Regions from separate parts of the Streptomyces sp. NPDC029956 genome, predicted to be linked through region 3. Evidence: riboswitches for the same ligand, from Rfam matches in the RefSeq annotation. Region 3 holds a riboswitch; each other region holds the start of a gene.
The links. Region 3 has a riboswitch for cobalamin ahead of ACZ4XX_RS27440 (energy-coupling factor ABC transporter permease). Riboswitches for the same ligand answer to the same signal wherever they lie in the genome.
Positions count from the first base shown of each region.

Region 1: another riboswitch for cobalamin. It lies ahead of cobN (cobaltochelatase subunit CobN); the one in region 3 lies ahead of ACZ4XX_RS27440 (energy-coupling factor ABC transporter permease).
Region 2: another riboswitch for cobalamin. It lies ahead of ACZ4XX_RS06650 (ABC transporter substrate-binding protein); the one in region 3 lies ahead of ACZ4XX_RS27440 (energy-coupling factor ABC transporter permease).

Region 1 is NZ_JBVHZJ010000004.1:4,974-9,856, reverse strand. It holds gene cobJ (precorrin-3B C(17)-methyltransferase) at 1-81, opposite strand, end outside; gene ACZ4XX_RS03865 (precorrin-8X methylmutase) at 78-713, opposite strand; gene ACZ4XX_RS03860 (cobalamin biosynthesis protein CobG) at 728-1,957, opposite strand; cobalamin riboswitch at 2,100-2,258, shown strand; gene cobN (cobaltochelatase subunit CobN) at 2,295-4,883, shown strand, end outside.
Region 2 is NZ_JBVHZJ010000006.1:107,529-112,411, reverse strand. It holds gene ACZ4XX_RS06655 (FecCD family ABC transporter permease) at 1-842, opposite strand, end outside; gene ACZ4XX_RS06650 (ABC transporter substrate-binding protein) at 1,046-2,035, opposite strand; cobalamin riboswitch at 2,078-2,211, opposite strand; gene ACZ4XX_RS06645 (M67 family metallopeptidase) at 2,204-2,632, opposite strand; gene ACZ4XX_RS06640 (amino acid permease) at 2,756-4,183, opposite strand; gene ACZ4XX_RS06635 (DUF2017 domain-containing protein) at 4,519-4,883, opposite strand, start outside.
Region 3 is NZ_JBVHZJ010000040.1:14,970-19,852, reverse strand. It holds gene ACZ4XX_RS27455 (energy-coupling factor ABC transporter ATP-binding protein) at 1-677, opposite strand, end outside; gene cbiQ (cobalt ECF transporter T component CbiQ) at 674-1,423, opposite strand; gene ACZ4XX_RS27445 (energy-coupling factor ABC transporter substrate-binding protein) at 1,430-1,888, opposite strand; gene ACZ4XX_RS27440 (energy-coupling factor ABC transporter permease) at 1,885-2,583, opposite strand; cobalamin riboswitch at 2,613-2,846, opposite strand; gene ACZ4XX_RS27435 (hypothetical protein) at 2,870-3,145, opposite strand; gene ACZ4XX_RS27430 (PTS-dependent dihydroxyacetone kinase phosphotransferase subunit DhaM) at 3,344-3,760, opposite strand; gene dhaL (dihydroxyacetone kinase subunit DhaL) at 3,757-4,410, opposite strand; gene dhaK (dihydroxyacetone kinase subunit DhaK) at 4,435-4,883, opposite strand, start outside.

The DNA.
Region 1 (4,883 bases), on a different contig from region 3:
GGCGATGGCCTTCACGGCGGCCACCGTCATCAGGTTCGGGTCGCCGGGGCCGAGCCCCACGCCGTACAGCTTGCCGGTCACTTCTGAATCTCCGCTTCGTGGGCGATCGCGTTGATCGCGGCGGCCGTCATGGCGCTGCCGCCGCGCCGGCCCCGTACGACGAGGTAGTCGAGGCCCAGGTCCTGGGCGGCCAGGGCGTCCTTGGACTCGGCGGCGCCGATGAAGCCGACCGGTATGCCGAGGACGGCGGCGGGCCTTCCGGCCCCTTCCGCGACCATCTGCAGGAGGTGGAAGAGGGCGGTCGGCGCGTTGCCGATGGCGACGACGGAGCCTTCGAGGCGGTCCCGCCACAGTTCGAGCGCGGCGGCGGAGCGGGTGGTGCCGAGGTCGGCGGCGAGGGCCGGCACGGACGGGTCCGAGAGGGTGCAGATCACCTCGTTGTCGGCGGGCAGCCGGCGCCGGGTGACACCGCTCGCGACCATCTGCGCGTCGCAGAGGATCGGCGCTCCGGCCCGGAGCGCGGCGCGGGCGTTCGTGACGACCTGCGGCGACCAGGCGATGTCGCGTACGAGGTCGGTCATGCCGCAGGCGTGGATCATCCGGACCGCCACCTGGGCGACGTCGGCGGGCAGGCCCGCCAGATCCGCCTCGGCGCGGATCGTGGCAAAGGACTGGCGGTAGATCTCCGCCCCGTCCTTCTCGTAGTCGAACATCCTGTTGCTCTCGCTCATCTCGTCGTGCGGGCCGCGGTCACGGCTTCGGGCAGGGCGGTACGGGGGGTGGGGACGCCGTCCACCAGGTAGGCGCCGCCGGCGGTGGCGAGGACGTCGGTCCAGGCGCCGTGCGGGTGTCCGCAGCGGCGCTCGCAGCCGGAGAAGTGCACGGGGAGGCGGGGAGCCCCGAGGTGCACGAGGGGTCCGGGTAGGGCGTCGGCGCGGACGTCGGCGAGGGACTTGGCGCAGCCGGGCCGCCCGGTGCAGGCGGTGACGCCGGCCCAGGGGGAGTCGGGGCGGGTGACGAGCCCGGCCGCGCCGAGGGCGGGCAGCCGGTCGGCGCAGGCCCCGACGACGACGACCCCGCGCCAGGGCGTGAGCCGGACCTCCTCCGCGGGGAGCAGCGCCCGGAGCTGCGCGGCGGTGAGGCGGCCGAGCGGGGCGAGGACGGAGAGGGCGGCGGGCCCGAGGACGCCGGGCGGGAGGGGAGGGCCCTGGGGGAGTTCCGGCGCGGGTACGGGCTGCGCCGTCACCCCCGACTCCGCGATGTCCACCGGCTGCCCCTCGGGGAGTTCCCGGACCCGCCAGGCCCCGGTTCCGGCCTTCCGCGCCGCGGCCAGGAACCCGCCCGCCACCGCCAGGGCCGCGCTGGGTGCGTCGGCGCTCGGGAGCCGGACGGCCTGACCGCCGACGTGCAGCTCGGCCTCTCCGCCGCCCACTGCGACCAAGGTCACATCCCCGCCGAGCCCCGCGACATCACCGCGTCCGTCGTCGAGGACGAAGAGGAACCGGCCGGAAAGCGCCGCCGCCCAGGGTGCGGAGAGCAGGTGGGTGTCCAGCTCGCGGGCCCACAACTGCACGTCGGCGGCGCCGAGTCCGTCGAGGCCCGAGGCCGGGGAGGCGACGATGTTGCGCACGCGTTCGTGGGTGGGGGAGGGCAGCAGGCCCGCCTCGCCGAGGAGCGCCGCCAGCTCGGCCCCGCAGTCGTCGCCGAGGCCGCGCAGCTCGGCGTTGCCGCGCGAGGTGATGCTGAGCCGTCCGTCGCCCAGGGTCTCCGCCGCGTCCGCCAGCGCCTCGACCTGACGAGCCGTCAAATGGCCGCCGGGCAGGCGGAGTCGGGCGAGGCGGCCGTCGTCGGCGGAGTGCAGGCGCAGCGCCCCGGGGCACGCGTCGCCACGGTCCCGTATGCGAGGTTCGCCCGGGTCGGGCGTCGAGGGCGGGGTGGGCGGCATGGCGGCGAGCATACCGACGGGCCACCCGGCGGCCATCGGGTGTGATCCGGCCGACCCGGCGCCCCGCCCGGCCCGGAGGGCGGTCGTCCGGAAGGCATCCGGACCCCCGGTGTGATCCGGCCGACTCCGTCACCCGCCCCGGCCCGTCGACCGCACGATCTACTATGCAGACGGCATGGGGTCCCAGGACCCCGGGGAGGAAGCCCGGTGAGAATCCGGCGCGGTCCCGCCACTGTGAGCCGGCCCGGACTGTGCGTCTGCACGATCCAGGGACCGGTGAGTCAGGAACTCCCGCCGTCCATACCATCACCCGGGGCGCGGACAACCCCGAGGAAGGCCTGCGCTCGCCATGCTTCTGCTGCTGTCGCACTCCGACACCGACCTGCTCAGCGCCCGCGCGGCCGGCGGCCCGGTGGAGTACCGCTTCGCCAACCCCGCCCGTCTCCCCCTCGCCGACCTGACCGGCCTCCTGGCCGAGGCCGAGCTCGTCGTCGTACGGCTCCTCGGCGGCCTCCGCTCCTGGGAGGAGGGCCTCGACGCGGTCCGTGCGGCCGGGAAGCCGATGGTCGTCCTCAGCGGCGAACAGGCCCCCGACGCCCAGCTGATGGAGACGTCCACCGTCCCCGTCGGCGTCGCCACCGAAGCGCACGCCTACCTGGCGCACGGCGGCCCCGCGAACCTGGAGCAGCTGGCCCGCTTCCTCTCCGACACCGTCCTGCTCACCGGGCACGGCTTCGAGTCCCCGGCGGCCGCCCCCACCTGGGGCCCGCTGGAGCGCACCCCCCGGACGACCGACGGCCCGACGATCGCCGTGCTCTACTACCGCGCCCACCACATGAGCGGGAACACCGCCTTCGTCGACTCGCTGTGCGAGGCGATCGAGGACGCCGGCGCCCAGGCCCTCCCGCTGTACGTGGCCTCCCTGCGCGCCCCCGAGCCCGAGCTGCTCGACCGGCTCCGTACCGCCGACGCGATCGTCACCACCGTCCTCGCCGCGGGCGGCACCAAGCCCGCCGAGGCGCAGGCCGGCGGCGACGAGGAGGCCTGGGACGCGGGCGCGCTGGCCGCGCTCGACGTGCCGATCCTGCAGGCGCTCTGCCTGACCGGTTCGCGCGCCGCCTGGGAGGAGAACGACGAGGGTCTCTCCCCGCTGGACGCCGCCAGCCAGGTCGCCGTCCCCGAGTTCGACGGCCGGCTCATCACCGTGCCCTTCTCCTTCAAGGAGATCGACGAGGACGGGCTGCCCGCGTACGTCGCCGACGCCGAGCGCGCGGCCCGCGTCGCCGGGATCGCCGTGCGGCACGCCCGGCTCCGGCACATCCCGAACGCCGAGAAGAGGCTGGCGCTCGTCCTCTCCGCGTACCCGACGAAGCACTCCCGCATCGGCAACGCCGTCGGCCTCGACACCCCCGCCTCCGCCGTCTCCCTGCTGCGCCGACTGATCGCCGAGGGATACGACTTCGGCCCGGAGGCCGACCTCCCCGGTCTCGTCTCCGGCGACGGCGACGAGCTGATCTACGCCCTCATCGAGGCCGGCGGCCACGACCAGGACTGGCTGACGGAGGAGCAGCTCGCCAAGAACCCGGTCCGCATCCCGGCCGCCGACTACAGGCGCTGGTACGCGACGCTCCCCGAGGAGCTGCGGACCCATGTCGAGGAGCACTGGGGCCCGGCGCCCGGCGAGATGTTCCTGGACCGGTCCCGCAACCCGGAGGGCGACATCGTCCTCGCCGCACTGCGCCGCGGGAACCTGCTGATCCTCATCCAGCCGCCGCGCGGCTTCGGCGAGAACCCGATCGCGATCTACCACGACCCCGATCTCCCGCCGTCCCACCACTACCTGGCCGCCTACCGCTGGATCGCCGCCCGCTCCGAGGACGGCGGCTTCGGTGCCGACGCCATGGTGCACCTGGGCAAGCACGGCAACCTGGAGTGGCTGCCCGGCAAGAACGCCGGTCTCTCCGCCGCCTGCGGCCCCGACGCGGCCCTCGGCGACATCCCGCTGATCTACCCGTTCCTCGTCAACGACCCGGGCGAGGGCACCCAGGCCAAGCGCCGCGTGCACGCCACGCTCGTCGACCACTTGGTGCCGCCGATGGCCCGCGCCGACTCGTACGGCGACATCGCGCGCCTGGAGCAGCTGCTCGACGAGTACGCGCAGATCTCCTCCATGGACCCGGCGAAGCTGCCCGCGATCCGCGCCCAGATCTGGACGCTGATCCAGGCCGCCAAGCTCGACCACGACCTGGGTCTGGAGCAGCGCCCCGAGGACGACGGCTTCGACGACTTCCTGCTGCACGTCGACGGCTGGCTGTGCGAGGTCAAGGACGCCCAGATCCGCGACGGTCTGCACGTCCTCGGCGGCGCCCCGGAGGGCGAGGCCCGGGTCAACCTGGTCCTCTCCATCCTGCGCGCCCGCCAGATCTGGGGCGGCACCCAGGCCCTGCCCGGTCTGCGCGAGGCCCTCGGTCTCGACGAGTCGGCCGCGACCCGCACCACCGCTGACGAGGCGGAGGCGAAGGCCCGCGAGCTCGTCGAGGGCATGGAGGCCGCGGACTGGTCCGTGGACGCGATCGCGGCCGTCGCCGCCGCGTACGGCCCCGAGGTGCACGCCGTGCTCCGTTTCGCCTGCGAGCAGGTCGTGCCGCGCCTGGGCGCCACCACCGACGAACTCACCCACGCCGTGCACGCCCTGAACGGCGGCTTCGTCCCGGCCGGCCCGTCCGGTTCGCCGCTGCGCGGCCTGGTCAACGTCCTGCCGACCGGCCGGAACTTCTACTCCGTCGACCCGAAGGCCGTGCCGTCCCGGCTCGCCTGGGAGACCGGCCAGGCGCTCGCCGACTCGCTCCTGGAGCGCTACCGCACCGACAACGGCGAGTGGCCGACGTCCGTGGGCCTCTCCCTGTGGGGCACCAGCGCGATGCGCACCGCCGGCGAC
Region 2 (4,883 bases), on a different contig from region 3:
GCGGCGTGCGGGGCCATCAGGCCGACGAAGCCGACGGCTCCGCTGGCGGCGACCATGACGGCGGTGACGAGGGAGGCGAGGACGAAGACGGCGGCGCGGAAGCGGGCGGTGTCCAGGCCGAGGACGGTGGCGCCCTCCTCGCCGACGAGGAGCAGGTCGAGCGGGCGGGCCAGGGCGAGGAGGGCGCCGACGCCGACGGCGAGGACGGCAGCGGGCAGGGCCAGGGTGTCCCAGCGGGCGCTGCCGAGGCCGCCGAGGGACCAGTACATGGCCTCCTGGAACTGCTCGGGGCGTCCGGCGACGACCAGGAGCAGGGTGGCGAGGGCGGACAGGATGTAGGAGACGGCGACCCCGGCGAGGACGAGCCGGGTGCTGGTCAGCGTGCCGCCGCGGCGGGCGAGCCCGTAGACGAGGACGAGGGCGAGCAGAGCGCCCGCGAAGGCGCCGGCGGGCAGGGCGAGGGTGGTGGTCACGCCTCCGACGAGGCCCGCTCCCCCGCCGGCGACGAGGACGAGGACGGCTCCGGCGGAGGCGCCGGAGGAGATCCCGAGGAGGAAGGGGTCGGCGAGCCGGTTGCGGACGAGGGCCTGGAGGACGGCGCCGACGACCGCGAGTCCGGCGCCGACGACCGCCCCGAGCAGGACCCGGGGCAGTCGTACGTCGAGGACGATCGTGCGGTACGGGGAGGGGTCGGCGGCGCGTCCGGTGAGGGCGTCGAGGACCTGGCCGGGCGGGATGCGGACGGAGCCGAGGGCGAGCGAGGCGAGGGCCGCGGCGGCGAGGGCGAGGACCAGCCCGGCGACCACGGCCGTGTACCGCAGGGGCCCGCCGCCCGCCCGCACGGCCGGGCCGGAGCGCCCGGCACCGGCCCGCCCGGCGGGCTTGGCCGGCTGGGCGGGCTTGGCGGCGGGCTCGTCCGGTGGTTCGGGGCGCGGCGGGATCCGCGGCGGCGCGGGCGGTTCCCCCGGCGGCGGCACGGACGGTTCTCCCGACGGCGGCGCGGGCCGCTCTCCCGGTGATGTGCCCGCGGCGCGGGCCCCCGCGCTCATCGGGCCGGGTGGAGCTGGGCCGCCAGCTTGTCGACGGCCGCGGGGACGCGGACGCCGAGGACGGTGTCGGAGAGCGGCATCACGGCGAACCGGCGGTTCTTGATCGCCGGGACGTCCTTGAGTGCCGGGTCGTCGAGGAGCCGCTTCTTCTTCTGTTCGACGGTGGTGGAGCCGTAGTCGTAGATGACGACGACCTCGGGCCGGCGGGCGACGACCTGTTCCCAGGTGGCGTCGCCGAAGGGCTTGTCGAGGTCGGCGAAGACGTTGCGGCCGCCGGCGCGGGTGATGAGTTCGTTGCCGATGCCCTTGCCGCCCGCGGTGAAGGCGGTCTTGTCGCCGCTGTCGTAGACGAAGACGGAGACGGGTGCCGTGCCCTTGAGGCGCTTCTCGGTGGCGGCGACGGTGGTCCTCGCCTCCCGGACCCACTTCTCGGCCCGGTCGCGGACGCCGAACGTGCGGCCGATCTCGTCGACTTCGCGGTAGAGGTCGTCGACGGAGGGCGAACCGGAAGGGCAGTACTCGGTGTTGAGCCGGGTGTCGATGCCCGCGCGCTTCAGGTCGTCGCGGCTCCGGCCGTCCTTGCTCGCGAAGGCGGAGGAGTAGCCGCCGTACACGAAGTCGGGGTCGGCGGCGAGCAGGGCCTCCTTGGAGGGGTACTCCTTCGCGAGGACGGGGACGGAGTCGTACGCCTTCTTGTAGGCGGGGAGGACCGCGTCGTCGAGGTAGGCGGTGCCGACGAGGGACTTCTCCAGGCCGAGGGCGAGCATGACCTCGGTGACGTGCTGGTTCATGGTGACGGCGCGCTTCGGCGGGGTCTCGAACGTCGTCTTCACACCGCAGTTGGAGACGGTGTACGGGAATCCCGGGCCGGCCTTGGCGGCGGGGGTCTCCGCCGCGGGGGCCGAGCAGGCGGCGAGCATCGGGAGCAGGGCGGCGGCGGACAGCAGGGGCGCCAGGGGCAGCCGGGTACGGCGGGGCCAGGACATGACGGAACGTGCCTCCTCCGGGGATTTCCACGTCCCCGATCGGTGGTGAGAAGGCGGCAGGTCAGTTCCTGGCTTCCGTCTCCCGGAGGAGGCGGTCACAGTGGCGGGACCGTGCCGGATTCGCACCGGCTTCCTGGGTCCTGCCGCCCGTAGGTCCCGGCCAGTGTCTCAGGCGTCGTACTCCTCGACGACCTTGACCTCCTCCTCGGTCACGACGCCCTCGACGATCGTGAAGGAGCGGAACTGGAAGGGGCCGGCGCCGTCGCTGTCCGCGGTGGAGACGAGGACGTAGTGGGCCTGGGGCTCGTTGGCGTACGAGATGTCCGTGCGGGACGGGTAGGCCTCGGTCGCGGTGTGCGAGTGGTAGACGATGACGGGCTCCTCGTCCCGGTCGTCCATCTCGCGGTAGAGCTTGAGCAGGTCCGCGGAGTCGAACTCGTAGAAGGTGGGCGAGCGGGCGGCGTTGAGCATGGGGATGAACCGCTCGGGGCGGCCGGTGCCGACCGGTCCCGCGACCACGCCGCAGGCCTCGTCGGGGTGGTCCGCGCGGGAGTGGTCCACGATCTGGTCGTACAGGGCCCGGGTGATGGTCAGCATGGCGACAGGATAAGCCGACGGGCCGTTCCGTACCGGGGAGTGGTACGGAACGGCCCGTATGCCGAGACGATCGAGGTCAGGGTCGTTTGGGGACGACCCGGGGCGACCGCCCGTGGGGTCCGGTCAGGACCGCTTGGCGAAGGCTGCGCCCTCGGGGTTGCGGGACTTCAGGACCAGGTAGGAGACGCCGAGGATCAGACCCCAGACCGGGGCGGCGTACAGCGAGACGCGGGCGCCCTCGTCGATGCCCATCATCACGATGACCATGCCGATGAAGAGGAGCGCGAACCAGCTGGTGTACGGGGCTCCCGGGGCCTTGAAGGTGGACTCGGGGAGCTCGCCGCGGTTGGCCTTGGCCCGGTAGCGGATCTGGCAGACCAGGATCATGATCCAGGCCCACATGCCGGAGATGGTGGCGAAGGAGACGACGTACTCGAAGGCCTTGCCCGGGGCGACGTAGTTGATCCAGACGCCGACCAGCATCAGCGAGGCCGAGAAGGTCAGGCCGAGCAGCGGGGTGCCGCTCTTGGTGAGCTTCGTGAAGACCTTCGGGCCCTGGCCGTTGAGCGCGAGGTCGCGCAGCATGCGGCCGGTGGAGTACATGCCCGAGTTGCAGGAGGAGAGGGCGGCGGTCAGCACCACGAAGTTGACGATGGCGGCGCCGACGCCGAGGCCCATCTTCTGGAAGGCGGCGACGAACGGGGAGACGCCCGGCTGGAACTCGGTCCACGGGACGACCGACAGGATCATGATGAGCGCGCCGACGTAGAAGACGGCGATGCGCCACGGCACGGTGTTGATGGCCTTGGGCAGGACGGTCTTCGGGTCCTTGGACTCGCCGGCGGTGACGCCGACCAGCTCGACGGCGAGGAACGCGAACATCACGATCTGCAGGGTCATCAGCGTGTTGCCGATGCCGGTGGGGAAGAAGCCGCCCTGGTCCCACAGGTGGGTGACGGAGGCGGTGTCGCCGGCGTCGGAGAAGCCGATGGTGAGGATGCCGGCGCAGATCAGGATCATGCCGATGATGGCGGTGACCTTGACCATGGAGAACCAGAACTCCAGCTCACCGAAGAGCTTCACGGAGATCAGGTTGGCGCCGTAGAGGATCACGGTGAAGACCAGTGCGGAGATCCACTGCGGGATGTCCCACCAGTACGTCATATAGGTGGCTGCGGCGGTGACTTCGGTGATGCCGGTGACGACCCAGAAGAGCCAGTACGTCCAGCCGGTCACGAAGCCCCAGAACGGACCGACGAACTCCCGTGCGTACTCCGCGAAGGAGCCGGACACGGGGCGGTACATGAGGAGCTCGCCGAGGGCGCGCATGATGAAGAAGATGACCAGGCCCGCGATGGCGTACGCGAGGATCAGGCTGGGTCCCGCCTTGGCGATGGCCTTGCCGGCGCCGAGGAAGAGGCCGGTGCCGATGGCACCGCCGATCGCGATCATCTGGATCTGTCGTGCGCCGAGGCCACGCTGGTAGCCCTCGCCGCCGTCCACGGCCCCGTCGGTGCCGTCGTGCTGCTTGTCGACCTGCACAGAGGTCATGGTGGTGCGCCTTTCTCCATGCTGATCCGCGCGACTGCGAGTGCGTCTGCCGCGGATCAGATCCTGATCCCCCCGGATGTGGATGGAGTGCTACCGGCGGTCAGCCGGTCCAAGCGCCCTCGGGAACAGGGGTGGCGTCCCCGAGCGGTCGTGAAGATTTATCACGGGGTGGGACGCGATCGAGGGAGTCGGGTGTGGCGCACGCCACGAAATGCGGCGGGCGAAAGGGACTCAAGACGCCGAAGCGGACGCTCTGATAACGCATTCGTTATCCGGATTTGAGCGTCCGCTGAGCGAACATCCCGTCACCGCGGGATGTCCGGAGGGGGGTGTCGTCAGGACATCAGGGTCTCGACGAGGGACTCCTGGAGCGCCCCCAGCCAGAGGTAGGCCATCACCATCGGCTTGCGCGGGTCGGAGTCCGGCAGCCGGTACAGCTGCTCGCCCTCGTCGTCGGTGACCTCCAGGCGGGTGCCGATGGTCAGCCGGAGGTCGTTGAGCGCGCCGAGCCAGGCGCGGGACTCGTCCGGGGTCAGCTTCAGGACGGCGCCGCCCTCGCCCGCCGCGTCGGCGGAGAGCGCGTCGAGGGCGCGGACGACGACGAGGGCGTCCTCGCGCTTGCGGGCCCGCAGGTCGTTCTCGGTGAAGCGGCGGAAGTCGGAGGCGGCGGCCCGCAGCTCCTCGCTGTCGTCCCCGTACG
Region 3 (4,883 bases):
ACCGGCCCGGTCCGCAGCCCCGACGGTGCGAGCACCGCCGCCTCGTCCGCCCAGCGCAAGGCCAGATCCACGTCGTGCGTGGCCATCAGCACCGTCGTACCGGCCTCCCGCAGTCGCTGGAGCGCGTCGAGCAGCCGCTCCTGCCCGTGCGGATCGAGACCGGCCGTCGGCTCGTCCATGATCAGGACCCGGGGCCGCATCGCCACCGCGCCCGCGATCGCCGCCCGCTTGCGCTGCCCGTACGAGAGCAGATGGGTCGGCCGGTCCGCGAGCGCCGTGATGTCCAGCGCCTCCAGGGCCTCGCGAACCCGTCGCCGTACCTCCTCCTCGGGCAGGCCCAGGTTCATCGGGCCGAACGACACGTCCTGGTCCACGGACGCGGCGAACAGCTGGTCGTCGGGATCCTGCACCACCAGCTGCACGGTCGTCCGCAGCCGGGTCAGCCCCTTCCGGTCGTACGCCACCTCCGTACCGTCCAGACGCAGTGACCCGCTCACACACCGCAGCCCGCCGCTGAGCAGGCGCAACAGCGTCGTCTTGCCGCTGCCGTTGCGCCCGAGCAGCGCGACCGCCCGCCCCTCCGCGACGGCGAAGTCCACGCCGGCCAGGACCGGGGGCCCGTCCTCGTAGGCGAATCCGGCTTTCACCAGTTCCACGACAGGGGTCGGAGACGTCACGGAAGGAGCCTTTCCAGTACGAGGGTGAGGGCGACGAGTCCGGCGAGCAGCACGCCCGTCGCGGCGAGGAACGGGCGGGAGAGCGCGCACGCGGGCACCAGGACGCGCAGCGTCCCGTCGTACCCCCGCCCGGCGAGCCCCGACTGCAGCCGCTGCGCCCGGTCGAAGGCCCGCACGAACGTGGTCGCCCCGAGGCCCGCGAGGGAACGCCAGGTCGCCGCCCGTGTCGTGTGCCCGAGCCGGGCCGCCTGCGCCTGCCGGATCTTGGACATGGCGTCGAGCAGCAGGAAGATGATCCGGTACATCACCAGGGCGACGTCCACCACCGGCGCCGGCACCCCCGCCCGTACCAGCCGGGGCAGGACGTCGGACACCGGCGTCGTGAACGCGAAGAGCAGCACCCCGAGGGATGCCGAAGCGGTCCGCAGCAGCAACTCGCCCGCATGCGTCGGACCGTCCGGCGCGAGGGCGACGAGCCCCCGGTCGCCGCCCACTTCGAACAGCAGCGGGATCGCGCCCGTGACACAGAACCCGAGCGGGATCCGGAACGCCCGCCACAGCGCCCGGCCCGGCACGCCGGCCGGACCGAGCAGCACGGTGAGCGTGGCCGCCGCGACGAGGACCGCGCCGGGCCACGGCGGCAGGCCGACCGCGCACAGGGTGAGACCGAAGCCGAGAAGCGCCTTCTCGGCGGGATGGCGGCGGCGCCAGCGACTGCTGTGCGCCGCCGCGTCGATCGGCAGCATCGGCGACTACGCGCCCGGACCGGTGCCGGCGCTGGAGCCGGTGGTGTCGGAGGGGGAACCGGCGCTGGAACCGGCGCCGCTCTCGTGCTCCGCCGTCCCGGCCCCGGCGGCCCCTGTCACCCCCGCTCCGGCGCCCTGCACCTGGGACGTCTCGGCTGCCTCGGCCCGCGCCGCGCCCTGTCGACGGCCGCGCCGCAGACCGAAGTAGTACGCCAGGACACCGGCACCGAGGGCCGCCTGAAGGGCGAACAGCGCCGACTCGATCTCCCCGGACGGCGGCTCGTAGAGCGGGCTGAACCACGGCTCGTAGTCCGGCTGGAGTTCCGTGATCGCGGTCTCGGCCTCCGCGTCGGCCCCCGCGAAGGGCTCCTCCTTGTGGTCCCCGAGTCCCAGCGCGAGCGGCAGGACCGCGAGCGCGGCGACGACGAGGAGCAGCAGGGCGTTGATCTTCGTGTTCCGGCTCATCGAGCGCTCGCCTCCTCGCGTCGCTCCGACGTGCGTCCGGTGAGGACGCCGAGCCGGATCAGGTCGCCCTTGCTGGACTGGGTCAGCAGGCGCATCACGAGCACGGTGAGCAGGCCCTCGCTGACCGCGAGCGGAATCTGGGTGACGGCGAAGATCCCGCCGAACTTGGCGAGCGCGCCGGGGATGCCGCTGCCCGGGTCGGGGAAGGCGAGCGCCAGCTGGACGCTGGTGACGCAGTACGTGGACAGGTCGGCGACGAACGCGCCGAAGAAGACGGCGACCATCAGCGGCGCACCGAACCGGCGCAGCAGTACATAGGCCCCGAATCCCGCCCAGGGCCCGACGATCGCCATCGAGAAGACGTTCGCGCCGAGCGTGGTGAGCCCGCCGTGGGCGAGCAGGAGCGCCTGGAACAGCAGGGTGATCGTTCCCAGGACCGCCATGATCGGCGGCCGGAACAGGATGGCACCGAGGCCGGTACCGGTGGGATGTGAACAACTCCCCGTCACGGAGGGCAGCTTGAGTGCCGACAGGACGAACGTGAAGGCGCCGGCGGCGCCGAGCAACAGGGTGGACTCAGGATTGGACCGCACTTCGCGGGTCAGCGCGCGGACCCCGTGGACGACGAACGGCGCGGACGCGACGCCCCAGGCGGCCGCGTGCACAGGGGGCAGATACCCCTCGGCTATATGCATGGTTGGGAGACCCTCTCCAGCACCTCGTGGATGGACAACGCACCCTGGCCGGTCTCCTGGCTGACGGTCATTCCGCCCGACTCCGCCTTCCCACACCACGACGGTCTCCCGACGTGGTCCAGTGGCTTCCCCGAGGGTGTTCCCCGCGGGGGTGGAGCCGGACCTCCCGATCACAGTGGCGAGGGCCGCACCGGTACTGCACCGGTTTCCCGTACACCAAGGCCCTGTGACATTAGTGCGTTGACCAGGTACATCACAATGTGGGTGCTCGTAGGGTCCCCGCGGCCTAGCTGTTCCTGGCGTTGCGCACCAGGGCCGCGATCGCACCCGGGGCCACGAGGACCGCTGCCGCGAGCGCCGCGAGCAGCATGGGGTCGGGACCGTCGTAGCCGGCCGACACCTCCGCGTTGGCTCCGAACAGGGCGGCGCCGATCACCAGGAGGGCCGAGACGCCGAGTACGCCCCTCGCCCATCCCCTGCGGGCGGACGGAGTGCGCAGGGGCACGAGTGCGATCAGCAACCACACGAGCGCGAAAACGACCATGACAGGCAGACTGCCCATTGCCCCTCCTCCATCACCTGGGCGGACCAGGTGGACCACAGGTGAACGCCAGCGCCCGGAGAGGCCCGGCAGCACAGCCGTCTCAGGGCCGCGATCTCCAAGAGTAGGTCGCACTCACGTCGCCACAGCGGCCGAGTTCCGGCCAAACGGCGCCTGAAACCCGACCACTTGAGGCTGCTGCACAGGATTCCCGTGCCCTCACTCCTTGCGGTAGGCGTACGCCTCCGACGCGGCGGCCGCCACGGCGTCGAGGTCCCCGCCCGCGCTCGCCGTGACCAGGGCGGCGACCGCGCCCTCGACGAACGGCGCGTCCACGAGCCGGGAACCCTCGGGCAGTTCGTCGCCCTCCGCGAGGAGGACCTTCACCGTGAGCACCGCGCTCCCCAGATCGACGAGGATCGCCACCCCGGCGCCCCCGTCCACGGCCTTCGCCGCCGCGGAGATCAGCTCGGAACTCGTCCCGAGACCACCGTCGGGGGTCCCGCCGGCCGGGACGACCGGGGCGAGGTCACCGCCCCCGGCGAGCCCCTGGGCCAGCTCGGCCACGGCGGTCGCGACGGCGGCGCTGTGCGAGACGAGCACGATGCCGACGAGACCGGAGCCGACCGCGCTCATGAGGCCCCCTCGGTGCTGGGCGTCTCCGTCGTCCCGGCCGTCTCCGTACGGGCGGTCTCGTCGAGGGCGGCGAACAGCAATGCGGAGGACGTGGCCCCGGGATCCTGGTGTCCCACCGACCGCTCGCCCAGGTAGCTGGCCCTGCCCTTGCGCGCCCGCAGGGGTACGGTCGCGAGGGCACCCTCCTCGGCCGCCGCGCGGGCCGCGCCGAACGACTTCCGCAGGCCCTCCACGGCCGGCACGAGCGCGTCGAGCATCGTCTTGTCGCCCACCTGCGCGCCGCCCAGCTGGGACACGGCGGCCACGCCCGAGCCGAACGCCTCCGCCAACTGCTCCCGGGTGACGCGCTCGTCGTCGCCGAGCGTCTTGCCGGTACGACGCAGCAGCGTGCCGTACAGGGGCCCCGAAGCGCCGCCCACGGTGGAGATCAGGTGCCGTCCGGCTGCGGTGAGCACACCGCCCGGTGTGGCGGGCGGGTCCTTGGCCAGGGTCTCGGTCACGGCGGCGAAGCCGCGCTTGAGGTTGGCGCCGTGGTCGGCGTCGCCGATGGCCGAGTCGAGCTCGGTGAGCCGGTCCGCCTCCCGGTCGACGGCTTCGGCCACGGCGGCCAGCCAGCGCACGAGGAAGTCGGCGTCGAAGGTCTGTGTCATGTCGGTCTCCTCTTCTCGTTCGTCTCACCGGCCCCAGCGAAGCGCGGGCGTCTCCACGGGCGCGTCCCAGAGACGCAGGAGCTCCTCGTCCACCTCGCACAGGGTCACCGAGCATCCGGCCATGTCGAGCGAGGTCACGTAGTTCCCGACGAGGGTCCGGGCCACCGGCACACGCCGCTCGCCCAGGACGCGCTGCACCTCGGCGTTGAACCCGTACAGCTCGAGGAGAGGAGTGGCGCCCATCCCGTTGACCAGGGCGATGACAGGCCCGGACGGACGGAGGTCCTCGACGACGGCGTCGACGGCGAAGTCCGCGATCTCGCGGGAGGTCATCATCGGCCGCCGCTCGCGGCCCGGCTCGCCGTGGATGCCGATGCCCAACTCCAGCTCGCCCTCGGGAAGATCGAAGGTGGGGCTGCCCTTGGCGGGGGTGGTGCACGCGCTCAGGGCGACACCGAAGGAACGGCAGCGCT